Regions from separate parts of the Labrys sp. 22185 genome, predicted to be linked through region 1. Evidence: predicted binding sites of a transcription regulator. Region 1 holds the regulator's gene; each other region holds the start of a gene.

Region 1 (5,078 bases):
GCAATGACGGCAACGACGTCATCGCCGGCGGCGTTGGAGCCGACATCCTTTGGGGGGAGGGCGGCAACGACATCTTCAAACTGCTGGGCGTCAAGGACAGCGGATTGACCCGTGCGGCAACCGACACGATCATGGACTTCACCCAAGGCGAGGACAAAATCGACCTCAGTTTTCAGGAGTTCCACAGCCTGATCGCCAATAGCGATTTCACCGGCTCGTCGGGTGAACTGCGTTATATCTTCCAGGGTGGGCAGACCATGCTGCAGGGCGATATAAATGGTGACAAGAAGGCGGATTTTCAGATCGCGATCCAGGGCACGGTCAATTTGCAAAGCAGCGACATCATCGGCCTCACCTGAGCGTTGGCTACATCGCGTCTGAGCGAGAAGGTGGCGGCCCCATGGGCCTCCGCCCGCAATTTTCGGGGTAACGATCGCGCGTTTTGAGGCGGTTACCCCGATCGTACCCGCCGTCTGGAAGGGGCCACCACCACGCTAATTTCACCAGTATTTGCCGGTGGACATTGCTTCAGGAATGATGATGATCGCGTCTTTCGCGTCGCCAAGGGAAGTTTCATGAAAATCAGCGCCCGCAACCAGATCAAGGGCACGATCAAGAGCGTGACGAAGGGGCAGACGACCTCCCACATCCAGCTCGAGGTCAACGGCACCATCATTACCGCGTCGATCACCAATGAGGCCGTCGACGACCTCAATCTCAAGCCCGGCCAGAATGCCTATGCCGTCATCAAGGCCTCAGACGTCATGATTGCTGTCGACTGACCTGTCTTCCCGGTTCATGACGACCTTCGGCGGTGCTCGGGCGAATAGTGGTTCGAGCACTCCTGGTTGCCTGGTGTCGAGCGGATTAGCCTGCGAATTCCGAAGGCTCTCTCAGGCAATCCGCAAGCCCAGTTCGGCCAGCAATTGGCCGGCCTGGCCTTTCGAGATCGTGGCGCCCTTGAAATAACGGGTGTCTGCCAGCTTCAGCCCGCCGAGATCGGCACCGCGCAAGTCGGCACCCTCGAAGCGAGCATCGACAAGATTGGCATCACGCAGACTGCATTCCTCGAAGATCGCCTCGCGAAAATCACATTGGCGCAAATCGGCCTGGGTGAAGTCGAGGCGACGCAGCACGCTCTTTCGGAAGGAAAAGGCCGGCAGCTTGGCCGACATCAGCAGAACTTCCTCGAAAACCAGCCCCAGCCCCGAGGTTTCGGAGAGGTCCGCCCCGGTCAGCTTGCAACCGGTAAAAGCCGTCGAGGCCGCCTTGGCGCGCCGGAAGCTGGTATTGCTGTAATCACCGGTGCGGAACGCCGCTTCCTCTAGGTCCGTGCCACGGAAATCGGCGCCGCTCGCCTTGCAGTTGCGCCAGAGTGTATTGGCAAGCCTGGCGCCGACCAGCTTGGCGTTTCTGAGCCTGCAGCGCTCGAAGGCCCAATGAGAGAGATCGAGACGCGAAAGATCGCACTCCTCCATCTCGCAATCGACGAGGGAATGGGGAAGCTTCGTCGCGAGCAGGTTTTCGACATCGCGGCGCCGCAAGCTGCAGTTCGCGATCGCGCGAAGCGCGTTCATAGCCGGCAAGCCACGATGTCGGCCACGCTCAATAGCGACGGAACAAACCGACCAGCTTGCCCTGGATCTGCACCCGGTCGGGCCCGAAGATACGGGTTTCATAGGCCGGATTGGCGGCCTCCAGTGCGATGGAGGCTCCGCGCTTGCGCAGGCGCTTGAGTGTCGCCTCCTCGTCGTCGATCAGTGCCACGACGATGTCGCCGGTATCGGCGTGGTCCTGGCGGCGGATAAGCACGGTGTCATTGTCGAAGATACCGGCTTCGATCATGGAATCGCCGCGCACTTCCAGGGCGAAATGATCGCCGGAGGACAACATTTCCGGCGTGACGCTGATGGTGTGGCTCTTGGACTGGATGGCGGAGACCGGCGTGCCGGCGGCGATACGCCCCATCACCGGGACGAGGACCGGCCGGCCGACCTCGTCGTCAATTTCAGGCCTGACGGGGCGAACCTTGCCGAGATTGCCCTCGATTACATTGGGGCGGAAACCACGCTGGGAAGAGGCGAGCGACAGGCCGCCACCGCTCGGCACCGCCGATTCGGGCAGGCGCACCACTTCCAGCGCACGGGCGCGGTTGGGCAGGCGCCGAATGAAGCCACGCTCCTCCAGCGCCATGATCAGGCGGTGAATGCCGGACTTAGACCTGAGGTCCAGTGCTTCCTTCATCTCATCGAAGGAAGGAGGCACACCCTGTTCCTTCAGGCGCTCATGAATGAACCGAAGCAATTCATGTTGTTTCTTGGTCAGCATGGCTATCCCGTCGTGGCGGCCGCGAATCACGGTGAAGGTGTAAACAAAACAAGAACAGTGCTACATGTTCCTACTGTGTTCTGCAACAATGAAGTTCAGGTTAAAGACGTGGTCAATAGCCGGCCGCACGAAGATCGATGATCTCGCAGGTCTCACCCGCCTTTGCTTCGGGTGCGAAGGGCGGCCGGATCACCAGGCAGTCGGCATGCTGCATCACGCTGACGAGCGACGAATCCTGCAGTGCCAATGGCTCCACCTTGAGGATGTCTGACGTATCGTCAAGCAGGAAGCGGGCCCGTATATAGTCCTCGCGGACATCGTTGGCCGGCCAGGAGCGGGCAAAGACGGCCTTGCGGCGTGGCGGGCCGGCGTCGGAACGGCCAAGCAACGCGCGCAGCAGCGGCACCAGGAAGAGGACGCCGCAAACCACGGAGGAGACCGGATTGCCCGGCAGTCCGAGGATGTGCATGGCGCCGAGCCGCCCATGCAGCAGCGGCTTGCCTGGCCGCATCGCGATTTTCCAGAAGCCGAGCCGCATGCCTTCGCGGGTCAACGCGGTCTGTATCAGATCGTGATCGCCGACGGAGGCGCCACCGATGGTGACGAGCACATCGGCCTTTTCGGCGCGAGCTCGCTTGATGGCGGCTTCCAGGGCCGGGAAGTCGTCGCTGGCGATGCCGAGGTCGAGCACTTCGCCGCCTTCGGCCTCGACAAGGGCGCGGATGGCGAAATTGTTGGAGGCAACGATCTGGTTTTCGCCGATGGCCTGGCCGGGCAATACCAGTTCGTCGCCGGTGGCGAGGATGGCGACCTTGGGGCGGCGGTGGACCGGCAGACCAGGGTGGTTCATTGCGGCGGCGAGGGCGATATCGCGGGGGCCGATGACGGTTCCAGGCCTCAGGGCCTCACGGCCTTCGGCAAAATCCAGTCCGCGGCCCCGGATATGCTGGCCGGGCTTGGCCGTGGCCTCCAGGATGACGCGATTGCCGTCGCGCCGGGTCTGTTCCTGGATCACCACGGTGTCGGCGCCGTCAGGTACGGGCGCGCCCGTAAAGATGCGCACGGCCTGGTTCTCGCCGACCCGACCGGCATAGCCATGCCCGGCGGCAGACTCGCCGATCAATTCGAGGCTGGCTCCCTGCTTGGCGTCATCCACGCGTACTGCATAACCGTCCATGGCCGAGGCGTTGAAGCCGGGCTGGGTTCTCAGCGCGGTGATGGCGGAAGCAAGCACGCGTCCGCGCGTGGCGTGCAGTGGCACGGTTTCGACAGGAAGCGGGGTGACGCCGGCAACCACCTTGGCCAGCGCGTCCGCGACGGGAAGCAGGCTCATGGATTTTCCTCCGCATGCCAATCGCCGGATTTGCCGCCGGACTTCTCTACGAGCCTGATCGCCTCGATGCGCATGCCCCGGTCGGCGGCTTTGACCATGTCATAGATGGTCAGGCAGGCGACGGAAACAGCGGTCAGCGCTTCCATCTCCACGCCGGTCTGACCCGCGACCTTGGCTGTCGCCCGCACCGTCAGACCGGGCAGAGCGGTGTCGGGCTCGATCTCGACGGCGACCTTGCTGAGGAGCAGCGGGTGGCAGAGCGGAATGAGTTCATGGGTTTTCTTGGCGGCCATGATACCGGCGATGCGGGCCGTGGCGCGAACATCACCTTTCTTGGCATCGCCCGACAACACGAGGTCGAGCGTCTCGCGCTGCATCACCACCCGCCCTTCGGCGACTGCGGTGCGGCTCGTCACGGCCTTTTGCGAAACATCGACCATGTTCGCCTCGCCGGAGGCGTCGAGATGGGTAAGGCCAGGATTCGTATTTTGCCGGCTCATGCCGCCTGGTCCACAGACAGCAGGGCACGCGTGGCGGCGGCGACGTCGGCCTGGCGCATCAGGCTCTCGCCGACCAGGAAGGTGTTGACATCAGCCTTCTGCAGGCGCTGGACGTCGCCGGGTGTGAAGATGCCGCTTTCGCCGACCAGGAGACGATCGCCGGGTACCAGCGGCGCCAGTGTCTCGGTCGTCTCCAGGCGGGTGACAAAGTCGTTGAGATCGCGATTGTTGATGCCGATCATGCCGACATCGAGCGTGAGGGACCGCTCGAGCTCGTCGTGATTGTGGATCTCGCACAGCACGTCGAGGGACCAGTCCTTGGCGGCCGCGATCAGCGCACGGGCTTCGGCGTCGGTGACGCTGGCCATGATCACCAGGATGCAGTCGGCACCCCAGGCTCTTGCTTCCACCACCTGGTAGGGATCGTAGAGGAAGTCCTTGCGCAAGGCGGGCAGCGATACCGCCGCACGTGCCGCGGTGAGGAACTCGGGCCGCCCCTGGAAGGAGGGCTCGTCGGTCAGCACGGAAAGACAGGCTGCTCCGCCGGCTTCATAGGCGCGGGCAAGTGTCGGAGGGTCGAAATCGGCGCGGATCAGGCCTTTGGACGGACTCGCCTTCTTGATCTCGGCAATCAAAGCAGTATCGCCGGCGTCGAGCTTGGCTTGGAGGGCCCTCTGGAAGCCGCGTACGGGGCTGGCCCGGTCCGCCAACTTGATCAGCTCAGGCAGCGGGCATGACGCCTTCGCTGCCTCGATCTCGCGGCGCTTATAGGCTTCGATCTTCTGGAGAATGGTGGCCATGGCACTCACGCGTTGGAAATTTCAACCAAACGGTTGAGCGTTGCTAGGGCCTTGCCCTTATCGACGGATTCGCGGGCGAGGGTTACCCCATCCGCCAGGCTCGGCACGCGTCCCGCC
Region 2 (5,078 bases), on a different contig from region 1:
TGCAATTTTACTCGGTGCCGGCGCCGGATTTCTTAGCATTGTTGCGGCTTCTGCCGCGGACTTGCCGATGAGCAAGGGCGAGGCTGTCGAATATGTGAAGGTATGTACGGCGTTTGGTCCGGGCTTCTTCTATATTCCGGGCACCGACACCTGCCTGAAGATCAGCGGCCAGATCCGGGCCGACTATTGGTTTGCGCAGGCGCCCAGCAATGCAACGGGCAAGCGCAACATCAGCCAGACGCAGTTCCGGACCAACGCCCGCATCCGCTTCGATGCGCGCACCCAGACCGACTGGGGCATGCTGCGCTCCTTCTTCGAACTCCAGGCCGAGTCGAATGCGGGGGCGGCCACGCATGACACCTTCCAGGTGCGCCAGGCCTATCTGCAGTTCGGCGGCCTGACGGCCGGTTACGCCTGGTCGCCCTATGCCTTCTACGACCCCAATTATCAGGCCGAGTTCTTCGCGCCCTATTTCGGCGAGCAGGGCCGACGCAACCTGATCAGCTATACGGCGCAGTTCGACAAGGCCTACGCCACCCTGTCGATCGAAGACGGCCGCGATCACCGTGCCAATGCCTCGGTCTACGGAAACAATGTCGTGGTCAACGGCGTCACGGTTGCCGGTGGTGTCGGCGGTGCTCAGATGCCGGATATCGTCGGCGTCATCGGCTATGACGACAACAAGAACGGGTGGGGCCGTTTCCAGGTGATGGGCGCCCTTCATCAGAATCGCAGCGCAACGGCCGGCTACAGTACGAAATATGGCTATTCGATCGGTGTTGGCGGCAACGTCAACCTACCGGTTATCGAGGGCGCCTACATCGCAGCCGAAGCGAGTTACGCGGACGGAGCGGTGAAATATCTCGGCGTCGGTGGTTCCCAGCCGAACGGCTCGTCCACCCTGGGTTTTGGAGGCACGGACGCCTACATAACCAACGGCGCGATCCATGATCTCGATAGCGCCAAGGGCTTTGCCGTGCAGGGCGAGGCCGGTCTCAACGTGACCAAGAACCTGCAAGCCATCCTGTTCGGCGGCTATCTGCACTTCGACGCACCGCGCATCGCGTCCAATATCACCGACAATTTCAACTACTATGTCGTTGGCGGTCAGGTGAACTACACCGTGGTCAAGGGCTTCATCGCCGGTGCCGAAGTCTGGTACCAGAACAAGGACCCGGAAGGGCTGAACAGCAAGACGGTTGACGCTGTCGGTGCCGGCGTGCGCTTACGCCGTACCTTCTGACCTGGTTTATACAGATGGAAACATGAACGCCGCGCTCACGAAGGAGCGCGGCGTTCCGCATCTGGTGTCCGGTCAGTTCTGGTTGGCCGGGACGAGATCGGTGCCGTTCAGGCGGCCGATATAGTCGGTGAGCATCGGCACGTAGCGCTCGGCGCCGCCGGCGGCCATCGCCACGCCGAACGAGTTCTTCACCGCATTGCCGATCGGATTGACCAGCCCGGCCGCATCCGCCATCGCCTCCAGATAGGTCAGGTCCTTGAAGGCATTGGCGATGGTGAATTTGTGGGCGTTCTCGTCACCCTCCAGCACCCAGCGCGAGAAGGTCTGGTAGAAGCCGCAATCCATGCGCCCGCCGCGAATGACGCTGTCGAAACGCTTGGGCGTGATACCGACCTTCTGCGACAAGGCGAGGGCCTCCGCATAGAGGGCGGCATAGCCCAGCGACACGAAGTTGTTGAGCAGCTTCATGCGATGGCCGTCGCCCGTGCCGCCGATATGCACGATGCGTCCGGCCCAGGTCGATATCACCGGCTTTAGGCGCTCGAACAGGGCGTCGCTGGCGCCGACCATGGTGTCGAGCGTGCCTTCCCACGCCTCCTTCGGCGTGCGGCCGAGCGGGGCATCGGCATAGTCGATGCCGGCTTCGGCGAGTTCGGCAGCGAGCGCCAGGGTCGAGTTCGGATCGGAAGTCGAGCAGTCGACGACGACGGAGCCCGGCTTCAGGCCGGCCTTGAGCCCGTCGGGACCCCGTATCAGTGCTTCGACCTGCCGCGAACCGGTGACGCACAGAAAGACGATGCTGGAAGCGGCGCCGATCTCGCGCGGGGTCTTGGCTTCCTTTGCGCCGCGCGCCACGAGATCCTCCACCGGCGCTCTGTTGCGATGCCCCATCACCGTCAGCGCATAGCCCTTCTCCACGATGTTCTTGGCCATGCCATGGCCCATATAGCCGACTCCGATGAAGCCGACGCTTTCCTGCGCATTCGTCATTGCAATCGTCCCGTTTCCTGTCCCGCATTTGCCGATCGGGTTGCCGGCGCATCCTGCCGGCGAGGAGTTTGGACGGGGAGGGGCTTGGGGCGCAAGCCTGATCGGTGCAATGGTATGATGATTTATCGCAAGCCGCCTGGTGATCAGCTTTTGTTAAATAAGAAATTTGAGAACAAAAATAGAACTTGCGTTAACGAGAACAAAATGGGTACATAGCGCCACGGGGCTTCGAATTGCGACAAGATTGCAGCCCGGTGTTGGAAATTGATTGGTCCGGATGACGAATCCGTTCGTGCTTGATAGGGAAACGGGCATATGAGTCAGACGCAGCTGCGCTTGGTCGAAGGAAGCTCCATGGACAAGACGAAGGCGCTCGACGCCGCCCTATCACAGATCGAACGCTCCTTCGGCAAGGGCTCGATCATGCGGCTCGGCAAGGGTACCAAGACGATGGAGGTGGAGGCGATCTCCACCGGTTCTCTTGGTCTCGACATCGCGCTCGGTGTCGGCGGCTTGCCCAAGGGCCGGGTCATCGAGATCTACGGGCCGGAATCCTCGGGCAAGACCACGCTGGCGCTGCATAGCGTCGCCGAGGCCCAGAAGAGGGGCGGTGTCTGCGCGTTCATCGACGCCGAACATGCGCTCGATCCGGTCTATGCCCGCAAGCTCGGCGTCAATCTCGATGAATTGCTGATCTCGCAGCCCGATACCGGCGAGCAGGCGCTCGAGATCTGCGACACGCTGGTGCGCTCGGGTGCGATCGACGTCATCGTGATCGACTCCGTCGCGGCGTTGACGCCCAAGGCCGAAATCGAAGGCGAGATGGGTGATGTGCAGCCAGGCCTGCAAGCCCGCCTGATGAGCCAGGCGCTGCGCAAGCTGACGGCCTCGATCGGGCGTTCCAACTCGATGGTCATCTTCATCAACCAGATCCGCATGAAGATCGGCGTGATGTATGGCAGCCCGGAAACCACCACGGGCGGCAACGCCCTGAAATTCTACGCCTCGGTCCGCCTCGACATCCGCCGTATCGGCGCGATCAAGGACAGGGAAGAGGTGGTCGGCAACCAGACCCGAGTGAAGGTGGTCAAGAACAAGGTGGCGCCGCCCTTCAAGCAGATCGAATTCGACATCATGTATGGCGAGGGCGTCTCGAAGGTGGGCGAGTTGATCGATCTCGGCGTCAAGGCCGGGGTGGTCGAGAAGTCCGGTGCCTGGTTCAGCTATGAGAGCCAGCGCCTCGGCCAGGGCCGCGAGAACGCCAAGCAGTTCCTCAAGGACAATCCGGATGTCGCCGACAAGATCGAGGGCCAGATTCGCCAGAATGCCGGCCTGATCGCCGAACGCATCCTCGACAATATCGATCCGGCGGACGCCGAGGACGATTGAGGCGGCTGCCGTCCCCCGCAGGTTCGGGGAGCGATCCTTGCCGCTTGGTCCTGAAAAACCCGCCTGTCAGGCCCGGCAGGCGGGTTTTTCGTGAATGAGCGCCTCGACAGGCCGAAACAGCCTCGCTACAACGCCCCACCACCATGATTGCTGGCCAGGCCGTAAGGAAGGGACCAGCCAAACAGGCACTTGGGCCAAATAGGCAAATTGGGCATGAGCGGCGTCAACGAGATCCGATCCACCTTCCTCGACTATTTCGTGCGGAACGGCCACGAAGCCGTGGCGTCCTCGCCGCTGGTGCCGCGCAACGATCCGACCCTGATGTTCACCAATGCCGGCATGGTGCAGTTCAAAAACGTCTTCACCGGCATCGAGAAGCGTCCCTATTCGCGCGCCGCGACTTCGCAGAAATGCGTACGCGCCGGCGGCAAGCATAATGATCTCGACAATGTCGGCTATACGGCCCGGCATCACACCTTCTTCGAGATGCTCGGAAACTTCTCTTTCGGCGACTATTTCAAGGATCGCGCGATCGAGCTCGCCTGGAACCTGATCACCAAGGATTTCGGCCTGCCGGCGTCCAAGCTCCTGGTGACGGTGTTCTCCGAGGATGACGAAGCCCATCGGCTGTGGAAGAAGATCGCCGGACTGCCGGATGACCGCATCATCCGCATCCCGACCTCAGACAATTTCTGGCGCATGGGCGACACCGGTCCCTGCGGTCCGTGCTCGGAAATCTTCTACGATCACGGCGACCACATCTGGGGTGGCCCGCCCGGTTCGCCGGACGAGGATGGCGACCGCTTCATCGAGATCTGGAATCTCGTCTTCATGCAGTTCGAGGAACTGGTGGGCGGCGAGCGTGTCAACCTGCCGCATCCCTCGATCGATACCGGCATGGGTCTCGAGCGCATCGCCACCGTGCTGCAGAACAAGCACAACAATTACGACATCGATCTCTTCCAGGCCCTGATCCGTGCGTCGGTCGAGGCGATCGGCGTGCCGGCCGAAGGCCCGGCTCTGGCCAGCCACCGCGTCATTGCCGACCATCTGCGTGCTTCCTCCTTCCTGGTCGCCGACGGCGTGCTGCCATCGAACGAGGGCAGGGGCTATGTGCTGCGTCGCATCATGCGGCGCGCCATGCGCCACATCTCCCTGCTCGGCGCCAAGGAACCCGTCATGTGGAAGCTGGTGCCGGCACTGGTGCGCGAGATGGGCGCCGCCTATCCCGAGCTCGTGCGGGCCGAAGCCCTGATCAGCGAGACCCTGCGCCTGGAGGAAACCAGTTTCCGGCGCACGCTGGAGCGGGGCCTTGCCTTGCTCGACGCCGAGACCTTGAAGCTCGGCGACGGCCAGGTCTTCTCGGGCGATGTCGCCTTCACCCTCTACGACACCTATGGCTTCCCGCTCGACCTCACGCAGGATGCGCTGCGCGCCCGCAACATTTCGGTCGATC
Region 3 (5,078 bases), on a different contig from region 1:
CCTCTATTCGGAACATTTCGAGGTGCCCGCCACCGTCAAGGCCGGCGAACTGGTGGCCTCCGGCGCCATCGGCGAGGTCGTGACCATGACCGGTCTCGGCCCGCATCGCCTGCGCAAGCCCCAGCGGCCAGGCTGGTTCTTCGAGCGCGAGCGCTATGGCGGTATCCTCGTCGATATCGGCGCCCACCAGTTCGAGCAGTTCCTGTTCTTCACCGGTGCCGAGGATGCCGACATCCTCTCGGCCGCCGTCGGCAATCGTGCCAATGCCGACAAGCCGGGCCTGCAGGATATCGGCGATGTCCACCTGCGCACTCCCGGGGGTGTCACCGGCTATATCCGCGTCGACTGGTTCACGCCGGACGGCCTGCCGGTGTGGGGCGATGGGCGGCTCTTCATCACCGGCACGCATGGCACCATCGAACTGCGCAAATATGTCGACGTCGCCGGCCGGCCCGGCGGAGACCATCTCTTCTTGACCGACCGCAAGGGCATGCAGCATATCGATTGCTCGGCGGTCGAGCTCCCCTTCGGGCGGCAGTTCATCGCCGATGTCTTCGAGCGCACCGAGACGGCCATGCCGCAGGCCCGTTGCTTCAAGGCGATGGAACTCGCCCTCAGGGCCCAGCAGCACGCCGAGGAGGCCGCGTGATGGGCGAGATCAAATCCGTCGCCGTGGTCGGGCTGAACATCGGCCGCTCCCACATCGCCGAGGCCTATGCCGCCCGCCCCGAACGCTGGCGGCTCGCCGCCGTCTGCGACCGCAACCAGGAGCGCCTCGATGCGGTGGCCGACGAATTCTCGGCCGAGAGCCGCACGCTGCATTTCGACGAACTTCTCAAGCGCGACGATATCGACGTGATCGACATCGCCACGCCGCCAGCCACCCATTTCGAGCTGGTCAGCCGCGCCCTGGCGGCCGGCAAGCATGTCGTCTGCGAGAAACCGCTGGTCGGCTCGCTGCATGAGGCCGACCTGCTCGCCAATGCACAGGCCCAGAGCGGGCAGATGCTGATGCCGATCTTCCAGTACCGTTTCGGCGAGGGCGTGCAGAAGGCCAGGCGCGTCATCGAGGCGGGGCTGGCGGGCAAGCCCTATCTCGGCACGGTGGAAACCCATTGGAAGCGCACGCCCGATTACTATGCCGTCTATTGGCGCGGCAAATGGGACACAGAACTCGGCGGCGTGCTGATGACCCATGCCATCCACCAGCACGACATGATGACCTACCTGATGGGCCCGGTACGGCGGCTGTTCGCACGGGCGACGACACGGGTCAACGCCATCGAGGTGGAGGATTGCGTCTCTTCCTCCTGGGAAATGGAAAATGGCGCGCTGGTAGCCGCCAGCGCCACTTTGGGCTCGCAGAACGAGATTTCGCGACTGCGCCTTTGCTTCGAAAACGTCACCTTCGAGAGCGGCGGCGAGGCCTATTCGCCGGGCGACGAACCCTGGACCATCCTGCCGGCGAACGAGGCCGTGGCCGCCGATATCAAGGATCTCGTCGCCGACCTGCCCCCGGTCGGCCGCCGCTTCCTCGGGCAGATGGATGCTTTCCATGAGGCTCTGCATGGCCGGGGCCCGGTGCCGGTCACGGTCGATGATGCGCGCCGGGCGCTGGAACTGGCGACCGCCTTCTATCACTCCGCCCAGACCGGCAGCGACGTCGACCTGCCGATCGGCCCGGATCATCCGAAATATCGCGGTTGGTGGCCTTAGAGAACCGCCCGCAAATGAGGACGTGTCATCCCCTTCCCGGGGTCTACGACCCCGCCGGGGATGACAGTCCCTTGGGTTCAATCAAGTGCGAATGGTTTGTAGGGAGGACGGCATGGCGACCAGCATCAGGCTCGACAAGGTGGTGAAGCGCTATGGTTCGCTGGACGTCATCCACGGCGTCGACCTCGTCATCGAACCGGGCGAGTTCACGGTGTTCGTCGGCCCATCCGGTTGCGGCAAGTCCACCCTCCTGCGCATGATCGCCGGGCTCGAGCCGATCTCGGGCGGCGACCTCCTCATCGACGGCGAGCGCATGAACAATGTGCCGGCCTCGCGCCGGGGCATCGCCATGGTGTTCCAGTCCTATGCTCTCTACCCCCACATGACGGTGTACAAGAACCTCGCCTTCGGCCTGGAAACCGCCGGCTACAAGCGGGCCGAGATCGAGACGCGGGTGCACCATGCCGCCCGGATCCTCAAGATCGAGAATTATCTGCAGCGCCGCCCCAAGGCCCTGTCCGGCGGGCAGCGCCAGCGCGTCGCCATCGGGCGGGCCATCGTGCGCGAACCGCGCATCTTCCTGTTCGACGAGCCGCTCTCCAATCTCGACGCGGAACTGCGCGTGCAGATGCGCGTGGAGATCGCCAAGCTGCACCAGGACCTCGGCAACACCATGATCTATGTCACCCACGACCAGGTCGAGGCGATGACGATGGCCGACAAGATCGTGGTGCTGCGCGACGGCGTGGTGATGCAGGTCGGTGCACCGCTCGACCTCTACAACGCACCGGCCAACCAGTTCGTGGCCGGCTTCATCGGCTCGCCCAAGATGAACTTCCTGGCCGGCCGCCTGACCGGGACCGGCGATGCGATCGAAGTCGCCGGGCAATCGGTTCGCCTCGGCGCGCCGCTGCCGGGCGCGGCGGCAACGGCGCCCGTCACTTTCGGCGTCCGCCCCGAGCATATCCTGGTCGGCGGCGAGGCCGGCGAGCCGCTCGGCGAGGTCAAGGTCCATCTGGTCGAGCATCTCGGTGGCGAGACGGTGCTCTATGCGACCACCACGGGCGGCGAGAACCTGACCATTTCAGCCCCCGGCCAGCTGCGGGTCCGCCATGGCGAAACCGTGCCGCTACGCGCCGACCCCGCCCTCTGCCATGTCTTCGACAGCGGTGGAGCTTCGCTGCGGCGCTAGATTCGCTGGGACCGCCGGCTTCCGGCCGGCTCTTCCTTTCCGCACGTGCGACGGTTCCAAGAGCCGGCTGGAAGCCGGCGGTCCCAGGAGCGCCTGCCTCACCGCACCGTCCCCACTCCACCCGTAAAAGCACGCGCGCGCAAGGCATGAGTCCCCAAGCGCCCCCCCGCCAGCAGCGCCTTGCGCGGCGCCAGCATGGCCTGCTTCCGTCTGCGGCTACGCGACAGCTTGAGCACGATTTCGCAGAGCCTTGCGCGCCAGCCATAATCGTCGACAGCGCCACGAAACAGCATCGCAACCGGCCGGTCGTTCGCTCTTTGCAATCGCTGCATCATCACGCCGGCTTCGCGGAACCAATCGCTTTCCAGCCGGACGCCCGGCGCCATCACCAGCACCCAGTCGCTGCGGGCAGCCTCCAGCCCGGCCCTGGCATCGCCCTCGACAATGACACAACCGACCGCGTCGGCGACCAGCCGCGTGCCCTGCGACGGCCCGGATTCCGCTACCACCACCACCTCGCGCACAAAGCCATCCGCCGCCGCCGGGACAAGGGCAGCCAGCGTTTCCGCCAGCGCGACTTCCTGGCCGTTTGCGGCGATGACGACACTGATCATGGCAAGTCTGGTCCGACTGGAACGGTCACTTTTTTCAAAGGTCCGCATATCATGCACCACCGCCCGACGTGAGGGGCGCGAAGGCGCGATCCTGCTCAAATGATTGGCATTTTGGTTTCGCTTGCCCGGATGTTCTCTTTTTGTTCTAATGAGAACAGAGAAATTTGATTCGCGGAGGCGGCCATGGGCGTGCCGATAAGCAAGGTCTCTCTCACCGATGCGGTGCCGGTGGGCACGACCGTGGTCGACATCGAGCGACGGCGGGGGCGCGGCGCCGGCTCCAATGCCAGCGGGCGCTTCGAGGGGCTGTCGCGCTTCATCGAGGATGACGGCTGGAACTCGATCGAGGAATTGCCGACCCTGCGCACCGAAATCCAGGAGGAGCAGGCCCGCAAGATCATCACCTTCAACGACTCGCCGGACATTTCCTTCGACCGTTCGATCAACCCCTATCGCGGTTGCGAGCATGGCTGCGTCTATTGCTTCGCCCGGCCGACGCACGCGCATATGGGCCTCTCGCCGGGGCTCGACTTCGAGACCAAGCTGTTCGCCAAGCCGAATGCCGCTTCTCTCTTGGAAAAGGAGTTGTCGGCGAAGAACTACCAGCCGCGCACCATCGCGATGGGCACCAATACCGATCCCTATCAGCCGATCGAGCGCCAGCGCGGCATCACTCGTTCCATCCTGGAGGTTCTCGATAGAACCAGCCATCCGGTCGGCATCGTCACCAAATCGGGCCTGATCACGCGCGACATCGACATTCTCGCGCGTCTTGCCCGGCGTGGCCTCGTCAAGGTCGCTTTGTCGGTAACCACCCTCGACGCCAAGCTGTCCCGCTCGCTCGAACCGCGCGCGGCCACGCCGTCCCTGCGGCTGAAGGCCATGCGCCAATTGGCCGATGCCGGCATTCCCGTAACGGTGATGGTGGCGCCGATCATCCCCAAGATCAACGATGCCGAGATCGAGCGCATCCTCGAGGCGGCCCGTGCGGCTGGTGCCCGCGAGGCGGGTTACGTCATGCTGCGCCTGCCGCTGGAAATTTCGGGCCTGATGCGCGATTGGCTCAACGAGCATCGCCCCGATGCCATGAACCATGTCTTCTCGCTGATGCGCTCGAGCCGCGACGGCAAGGACTATGATTCACGCTGGGGCCTGCGCATGTCCGGCACCGGGCCCTATGCCTGGATGATCGGCCGGCGCTTCGAACTGGCAGCCGCGCGGCTCGGCATCAACGCCAGGCGGCTGAAACTGCGCACCGACCTGTTCACCCGCCCGGTGCGGATGGGCGAACAATTGGCGCTGTTCTGATCAGGCCACTCTTTCGTCCATCGGTCGCGTTGCCCGCCATCTGGCCAGCGGGCGGCAATCATCCCTTGCTGTTGCCGAACCAGGACGAGCGTTGCGGCTTGGCCGGGGCAGAAGAAGGCTCGCTCACGGTGGGGCCGGGCAATTCGCTCACCGGTGTCAGGGTGGCCGAGGCCCAGAAGGAATTGCCGGCCAAGGCGTGCTCGGCGAGCTTTCGATAGGTCGCCAGGCGACGATCGATCCGCTCGCCG

The links. The regulator LexA, encoded in region 1, represses DNA repair genes until DNA is damaged. The targets are predictions, from matches to a motif close to TGTTCNNNNTGTGTTCNG.
Region 2: the regulator LexA is predicted to act here: its motif matches at 2,402-2,419, upstream of recA (recombinase RecA).
Region 3: the regulator LexA is predicted to act here: its motif matches at 3,653-3,670, upstream of ACTJKX_RS14130 (PA0069 family radical SAM protein).

Annotation. Positions count from the first base shown of each region.
Region 1 is NZ_JBQEPH010000015.1:89,609-94,686, reverse strand. It holds gene ACTJKX_RS24805 (hypothetical protein) at 1-359, shown strand, start outside; gene ACTJKX_RS24800 (TOBE domain-containing protein) at 576-782, shown strand; gene ACTJKX_RS24795 (pentapeptide repeat-containing protein) at 894-1,577, opposite strand; gene lexA (transcriptional repressor LexA) at 1,606-2,328, opposite strand; gene ACTJKX_RS24785 (molybdopterin molybdotransferase MoeA) at 2,441-3,661, opposite strand; gene moaC (cyclic pyranopterin monophosphate synthase MoaC) at 3,658-4,161, opposite strand; gene trpC (indole-3-glycerol phosphate synthase TrpC) at 4,158-4,961, opposite strand; gene trpD (anthranilate phosphoribosyltransferase) at 4,967-5,078, opposite strand, start outside.
Region 2 is NZ_JBQEPH010000008.1:218,071-223,148, reverse strand. It holds gene ACTJKX_RS17950 (porin) at 68-1,243, shown strand; gene ACTJKX_RS17945 (NAD(P)-dependent oxidoreductase) at 1,316-2,233, opposite strand; gene recA (recombinase RecA) at 2,549-3,622, shown strand; gene alaS (alanine--tRNA ligase) at 3,836-5,078, shown strand, end outside.
Region 3 is NZ_JBQEPH010000006.1:87,961-93,038, forward strand. It holds gene ACTJKX_RS14110 (Gfo/Idh/MocA family protein) at 1-649, shown strand, start outside; gene ACTJKX_RS14115 (Gfo/Idh/MocA family protein) at 649-1,716, shown strand; gene ACTJKX_RS14120 (ABC transporter ATP-binding protein) at 1,829-2,908, shown strand; gene ACTJKX_RS14125 (glycosyltransferase) at 3,007-3,522, opposite strand; gene ACTJKX_RS14130 (PA0069 family radical SAM protein) at 3,706-4,830, shown strand; gene ACTJKX_RS14135 (hypothetical protein) at 4,889-5,078, opposite strand, start outside.